2 linked regions of the Indioceanicola profundi genome follow. The protein of the gene in region 2 interacts with the protein of the main gene of each other region in a pairwise test. Links are inferred from orthologs where the notes say so. Each region holds a gene or a part of one and is shown on either strand. Other genes may lie near its edges.

Region 1 (3,455 bases), 1.4 Mb from region 2 along the record:
CTGCACCGCGCCGGCCACTCCACCTACACAAGACAGAAGTCGCATGGCGTCAGCTTCCGCGTCATCGCAAAGTGGATGCGCATGGCCGGCGTCGACCATATCCACGCCGGCACCGTGGTGGGCAAGCTGGAGGGCGATCCGAGCGTGATCCGCGGCATCTACGACACCTGCCGGGAAACGAACGTGACCCAGAACCTGCAGCACGGCATCTTCTTCGACCAGCCCTGGGCCGGCCTGAAGCGCATGATGCCGGTGGCGTCGGGCGGCATCCATGCCGGCCAGATGCACCAACTCCTGACCTACCTCGGCGAGGATGTGGTGCTTCAGTTCGGTGGCGGAACGATCGGCCATCCGGATGGCATCCAGGCCGGCGCCACGGCCAACCGCGTCGCCCTCGAGGTGATGGTCAAGGCCCGCAACGAGGGACGCGACATCTGGAACGAGGGGCCGGAGATCCTGCAGGAGGCCGCCCGCTGGTGCAGCCCGCTGAGTGCTGCCCTCGACACCTGGAAGGACGTCACCTTCAACTACGCCTCCACCGACAGCGTGGATTACGTCCCCACCCCCACGGTCGCCGCCTGAGCCGGCGCTTCAGATAGAGGAGCAGACCCATGCGACTGACCCAAGGCCAGTTCTCCTTCCTGCCGGAGCTGACGGACGAGGAGATCACGATGCAGGTGCAGTACGCCCTGGACCAGGGCTGGGCCGTGGCGGTGGAGCACACCGACGATCCGCACCCGCGCAACACCTACTGGACCATGTGGGGCACCCCCATGTTCGACCTCCGCGACGCCAAGGGCGTGATGATGGAGGTGGATGCCTGCCGCAAGGCCAACGCGGACAGCTATGTGAAGGTGCTCGCCTTCGACAGCTCCGAAGGGTTCGAGACGGTGCGGATGTCGTTCATCGTCAACCGCCCGGCGGTGGAGCCCGGCTTCGAGCTGGTGCGGGCCGAGGGTCCCGGCCGGCAGGTCAACTACACGATCCGCAGCTACGCGACCAACCGCCCGGCCGGCCAGCGCTATGCGGAGGCGGGTCATGGCTGAGCGTGTGAGGGGGCAGCGCCTTGCCCCCTCCATCCTCTCCGCCGACTTCTCCCGCCTGGGGGAAGAGGTGGAGCGGGTGGTGGAGGCCGGGTGCGACATCATCCATTTCGACGTGATGGACAACCACTATGTGCCGAACCTGACCATCGGCCCGCTGGTGTGCGAAGCCATCCGTCCGCGGACGAAGGCCCCCATCGACGTGCATCTGATGGTCCGCCCGGTGGATGCTTTGGTGCCCATGTTCGCCAAGGCGGGCGCCGACATCATCAGCTTCCATCCCGAGGCGTCGGACCATCTGGACCGCACCCTGTCCCTGATCCGCGACCAGGGCTGCCGCGCCGGGCTGGCGTTCAACCCGGCCACGCCGCTGCACTATCTTGACCATGTGATGGACCGGCTGGACCTGATCCTGGTCATGTCGGTCAATCCCGGCTTCGGCGGGCAGAGCTTCATCCCGTCGGCCCTGGACAAGATCGCGGACATCCGCCGCCGCATCGACGAGCATGCGGCGCGCACCGGGTCCGACATCTGGCTTGAGGTGGATGGGGGCATCAAGCCGGCCAACATCCGCGCCGTGGCCGATGCCGGGGCCGACACCTTCGTCGCCGGCTCCGCCATCTTCGGCAGCCCGGATGCGGGCGGCGGCTATCGCGGCGTGGTGGGCCGGATGCGCGATGAGCTGGCGGCGCCCCTGGCGGCGCAAGGGAGGGCAGCATGACCTCGGCAGCCGAAATGCTGGACCGGGCGGACGCGGCTCCGCCCGCCGCCGCCGCCGGCACGGTGGACCTGGACGCGCTCTACCGCGAGTCCGGTATCGGGGAGATACTGGGCCAGATGGACCGGGAGCTGGTCGGGCTGAAGCCCGTCAAGACCCGCATCCGGGAGATCGCCGCCCTGCTGCTGGTGGAGCGCGCCCGGCGCAAGCTGGGGCTGGAGGCGGAACCGCCGCCGCTGCACATGTGCTTCAGCGGCAATCCCGGCACCGGCAAGACCACGGTGGCCCGCCGCATGGCCGGCATCCTGCACGCGCTGGGCTATATCCGCCGCGACCATGTGGTCAGCGTGACCCGCGACGATCTGGTGGGTCAGTATATCGGCCACACCGCGCCCAAGACCAAGGACGTGCTGAAGCGCGCCATGGGCGGCGTGCTGTTCATCGACGAGGCCTACTATCTCTACCGGCCGGAGAATGAGCGCGACTACGGGCAGGAGGCGATCGAGATCCTGCTCCAGGTGATGGAGGACAACCGGGACGACCTCGTGGTGATCCTGGCCGGCTACAAGGACCGGATGGACACCTTCTTCAAGTCCAACCCCGGCATGGCGTCGCGCATCGCCCACCATGTGGACTTCCCGGACTACGAGGCCGGCGAGCTGATGCAGATCGCCCGGCTGATGATGGACGGGATGAGCTACCGTTTCACCCCGGAGGCCGAGACGGCCATGCAGGACTACATCCTCCGCCGCATGGAGCAGCCCCGCTTCTCCAATGCCCGCTCCATCCGCAACGCGCTGGACCGCGCCCGCCTGCGCCAGGCCAACCGCCTGTTCGAGCAGCGCGGCGAGGCCATCGGCATCGAGGCCCTCCAGACCATCACGGGGGAGGATATCCGGAAGAGCCGCGTCTTCGCGCAATAGCCGCGCTAGGCTGAAATCAGCTCCCTCTCCCCAGCGGGGAGAGGGATGGGGTGAGGGGGTATCGGAGCCGTCGCGGGTCAGGACGGTGAGGAACCGCCCCCTTTCCCGGCCTCTCCCCGCTGGGGAGAGGGGAAAATGACCAAACCAGCCGCCCGCGAATGGCGGCGGACATAAAGAGAAGCGTGGTCGAACAGGAAGGCCGCACGAAACACGGGGGAAACGCAATGCCGCATCGTCGAATGACGTTCAGCAAGTTCATCATCGAGGACCAGCGCCGCCGCGGCGGTTGCGACACCGACCTGACGGCGCTGCTGAACGATGTGCAGACCGCCTGCAAGTTCATCGCCACCGCCGTTGCCCGCGGTGCGCTGAAACAGGCCCCCGGCCCCGCCGGAACCCAGGCCGCCGCCCCCGGCACCAACGTGCATGGCGAAGCGCAGAAGCCGTTGGACATCATCGCCAATGAGATTTTCCTGCGCACCTGCGAATATGGCGGCCAGCTCTGCGGCATGGCGTCGGAGGAGATGGAGGAGCTGTACCGCATTCCCCCGCAATATCCGCGCGGCCGCTACCTCCTGGTCTTCGATCCGCTCGACGGCTCCTCCAATCTGGACGTCAACGTCACGGTCGGCACCATCTTCTCCATCCTGCGCGCCCCCGAAGGCATCGACGAGCCGGAGCTGGAGCACTTCCTGCAGCCCGGCACCGAGCAGGTGGCCGCCGGCTTCGCCCTCTACGGCCCGGCGGACATGATCGTCGCCACCTTCGGCG
Region 2 (3,937 bases):
CACCATGCTCCGGCTGGGTGGCTGGAGCTTCGAAGGGGAAGTGCCGGACGTTCCGAAGTTCATCTGCATCGGCGCGCCGCATACGTCAAATTGGGACTTCTATGTCGTGATGGGTGCCGCGCTGGCACTTGGTATCGATATCAAGATCATGGGCAAGCACACGCTGATGAAGCCGCCGCTTGGTGCATTGATGCGCTGGTGCGGGGTCTTCGGCGTGGATCGCCGGAAGGCAGGCGGTGTGGTCGGTCAAGTTGCCGAACGCTTCCGTAATGCCGACAAGCTCGCCATGGCCATCGCGCCGGATGGCTCTCGCAGCGAGAGCCAGCACTGGAAGAGCGGATTCTGGCATATCGCGCGCGCCGCCGGAGTTCCCATTCTGCCCTGCGCGTTGGATTACGGTCGTCGTAAGGTACGGTTCGGCGAACTGCTCTGGATGACGGAGAGCATTGCGGCCGATCTGGCCCGCATTTCCGACTTCTACATAGGCACCAAAGGTGCGAAGCGCACGATGGATCGGCCGCTCACCACCAAGGAAACGGAAGCATTGGCTGCATAGGCCAGTCGAGCGGTAAGCCTTCCGGACGCCACGCTTCCCCTTGCTCCCGGCGGTTACGGCGGCTATGGGGATGGCCTGACCGTGCGCGTCCGGACCATCCTCCGGGCGGCGATGCGTCCTACAAGGAGGAGAGCGCAGCCAATGTCCGCCATCATCGACATCACCGCCCGCGAGATTCTCGACAGCCGCGGCAATCCCACCGTCGAGGTGGAGGTTCGGCTGGAAACCGGGGCGCTCGGCCGTGCGGCCGTTCCGTCGGGGGCTTCCACCGGCGCGCACGAGGCCGTCGAACTGCGCGACGGCGATAAGGACCGATATCTCGGCAAGGGCGTGCGCAAGGCCGTCGAGGCGGTGAATGGCGAAATCTTCGACACACTGGCCGGCCTGGAGTCGACCGAGCAGGTCGCCATCGACCGCACCATGATCGAATTGGACGGAACGCCGAACAAGTCGCGCCTGGGTGCCAACGCCATCCTCGGTGTCAGCCTGGCTACCGCCCGCGCGAGCGCTGAAGAGCTGGAGCAGCCGCTCTACCGTTACGTCGGCGGGACCAATGCCCGTATCCTGCCCGTGCCGATGATGAACATCATCAATGGCGGCGCGCATGCGGATAACCCGATCGACATTCAGGAATTCATGGTCATGCCGGTGGGGGCGGAGAGCTGCGCCGACGCCATCCGCATGGGCGCCGAAATCTTCCACGCGCTGAAGAAGAAGCTGAAGGACGCGGGCCATAACACGGCTGTGGGCGACGAGGGCGGCTTCGCGCCGAACCTGAAATCCACGACCGAGGCGCTCGACTTCATCATGCGGGCGGTCGAAGCGGCTGGTTACAAGCCCGGCGACGATGTTCTGCTGGCTCTCGACGCCGCGTCCACCGAGTTCTTCAAGAACGGCAAGTATGAGCTGGAAGGCGAGGGCAAGAGCCTCGATCCGGCCGGCATGGCCCGTTACTGGGAGGAGCTGATCGGAAAGTATCCAATCGTCTCCATCGAGGACGGCATGGCCGAGGATGATTGGGAGGGCTGGAAGGCTCTGACCAATGCCATCGGTTCCAAGTGCCAGCTCGTCGGCGACGACCTGTTCGTGACGAACCCGGCGCGCCTGTCCGACGGGATTTCCAAGGGCCTGGCCAATTCCATCCTGGTCAAGGTCAACCAGATCGGCACCCTGACCGAGACCCTGGAAGCGGTGCGCATCGCCCAGACCAACGGATACACCGCCGTCATGTCCCACCGCTCCGGCGAGACCGAGGATTCCACTATCGCGGATCTGGCGGTGGCAGCGAACTGCGGGCAGATCAAGACCGGTTCGCTCTCCCGGTCCGACCGGATCGCCAAGTACAACCAGCTGATTCGGATCGAGGAGGGGCTGGGTTATGCCGCCGTCTATCCGGGGCGCAGCGCTCTGAAGCGCGGCTGAGGACGCCAGGAGACTTCACCAACGCTAGGTATTGGGGCAGCCCGCCGGGCTGCCCCTTTTTCTTGTGCGATTTCAGTTAGGGCTTCGGACAATTCTTGTCGAACGCGTTTTCTATTTGACGGCCTGGATAGCCCATGATTCCATGCCGACATGATCGCCGCACGCCCCTTCTTCAATGGAATCAATCGCCTGCTCCGCCAGATCGTGGGGCCGGTCCTCGGGGCGTTTGTGGTGGCCTACTTCGCCTATCATACGGTTCAGGGCGACCGCGGCCTCGTCGCGCTGACGCATCTGCAGGGCGAAGTGGAGGAGGCGGAGCGCGTGCTGGAGCAGGTGCGATCCGAACGTATCGAGCTGGAGCGCCGTACCACCCTGCTGCGGCCCGACAGCCTGGACCCGGATATGTTGGAGGAGCGGGCGCGCGCCCAGCTCAACCACACGCATCCGGATGATCTGGTGATCCTCCTTCCGGGACGGCCTGACCCGCATCCGGCGCAGAGCGTCCCCTGATTTCCTACCTAAGCCGCTGAAAACGCTTCGATTAGCCTGTTCAAGGTTAATCCCAAAAATGCGTGCCAAAACAGCGTATTGCACTGCACACAGCTTGCAATGAGTTTCGCAGGGCGCTAGCACTAGCGGCACGTTGCGGCGCGACGCCTGTTGCCTGCGCGAACATTCTTTGAGGGAGGAGCGAGTGGCCACGTCCCGACGCCGCGCCAAGCCCGCGGCACCGCAAGCCGCATCCCTGCCTGGCCCGGATGAACTGATCCATTATTACCGTGAAATGCTGCTGATCCGCCGCTTCGAGGAGAAGGCGGGGCAGATGTACGGCATGGGCCTGATCGGCGGCTTCTGTCACCTCTATATCGGTCAGGAGGCCGTGGTTGTTGGCATCCAGGCTGCGCTGCAGCCCGGTGACAGCATCATCACCAGCTACCGCGACCACGGCCACATGCTGGCCTGCCAGATGGACCCCAAAGGCGTGATGGCCGAGCTGACCGGCCGCCGCGGGGGCTACTCCAAGGGCAAGGGCGGCTCAATGCACATGTTCAGCCGCGAGAAGAAGTTCTTCGGCGGGCATGGCATCGTCGGCGCCCAGGTGCCGATCGGAACCGGTCTGGCCTTCGCCCACAAGTACAACAAGGATGGCGGCATCAACGTCTGCTACATGGGCGACGGTGCGGTCAACCAGGGCCAGGTCTACGAAAGCTTCAACATGGCGGCGCTCTGGAAGCTGCCGGTTCTCTACATCATCGAGAACAACAAGTACGCCATGGGCACCTCCCAGGCGCGTGCCTCGGCCGGTGAGCTGTGCAATCGCGGCAGCGCCTACGGCATTCCGGGCAAGGCCGTGAACGGCATGGACGTGCTGGACGTGAAGGCCGCCGCCGATGAGGCTGTGAAGTACATCCGTTCCGGCAACGGCCCCATGATCCTCGAGATGAAGACCTACCGCTATCGCGGCCACTCCATGTCCGACCCGGCGAAGTACCGGACGAAGGAGGAGGTCAACAAGATGCGGTCGGAAAGCGACCCCATCGACAATCTGAAGAAGCGGCTTTTCGACGACGGCGTCGCCGACGAGGAGAAGCTGAAGGTCATCGACCGCGAGGTCAAACAGGTGGTCACCGAGGCTGCCGAGTTCGCCACCCAGAGCCCCGAGCCCGATCCGTCCGAACTGTGGACGGACGTGCTGGTGGAATCCTGAGCCGACGACATCCGGAGGAACCGACGAATGCCCGTACAGGTCCTGATGCCGGCCCTGTCGCCGACCATGACGGAAGGCAAGCTGGCCAAGTGGCTGAAGAAGGAAGGGGACGAGGTCAAGTCCGGCGATGTGCTGGCCGAGATCGAGACCGACAAGGCCACCATGGAGGTGGAGGCCGTGGACGAGGGGACGCTGGCCAAGATCCTGGTGCCGGAAGGCACCGATGGCGTGGCGGTGAACACCCCCATCGC

Evidence for each region.
Region 1: the proteins of eno (region 2) and rpe interact in binary tests that used the Escherichia coli proteins (3 or more experiments, as listed by UniProt). The link is inferred for Indioceanicola profundi from one-to-one orthologs.

What each region holds. Positions count from the first base shown.
Region 1 is NZ_CP030126.1:2,731,472-2,734,926, reverse strand. Bases 1-2,901 are described here. They hold rpe (ribulose-phosphate 3-epimerase), read left to right. Parts: upstream 1-1,038; coding sequence 1,039-1,764; downstream 1,765-2,901. Other genes in these bases: cbbX (CbbX protein), read left to right, coding at 1,761-2,684; DOL89_RS12960 (ribulose bisphosphate carboxylase small subunit), read left to right, coding at 612-1,046; DOL89_RS12965 (form I ribulose bisphosphate carboxylase large subunit), read left to right, coding at 1-582. Also shown: DOL89_RS12945 (class 1 fructose-bisphosphatase), read left to right, coding at 2,924-3,455. UniProt on the Escherichia coli protein: Catalyzes the reversible epimerization of D-ribulose 5-phosphate to D-xylulose 5-phosphate.
Region 2 is NZ_CP030126.1:1,362,328-1,366,264, reverse strand. The notes cover bases 9-2,837. They hold eno (phosphopyruvate hydratase), read left to right. Parts: upstream 9-697; coding sequence 698-1,978; downstream 1,979-2,837. Other genes in these bases: pdhA (pyruvate dehydrogenase (acetyl-transferring) E1 component subunit alpha), read left to right, coding at 2,673-2,837; DOL89_RS06470 (FtsB family cell division protein), read left to right, coding at 2,129-2,488; DOL89_RS06480 (lysophospholipid acyltransferase family protein), read left to right, coding at 9-556. In the rest of the region: more of DOL89_RS06480, read left to right, coding at 1-8; more of pdhA, read left to right, coding at 2,838-3,686; DOL89_RS06460 (pyruvate dehydrogenase complex E1 component subunit beta), read left to right, coding at 3,714-3,937. UniProt on the Escherichia coli protein: Catalyzes the reversible conversion of 2-phosphoglycerate (2-PG) into phosphoenolpyruvate (PEP). It is essential for the degradation of carbohydrates via glycolysis.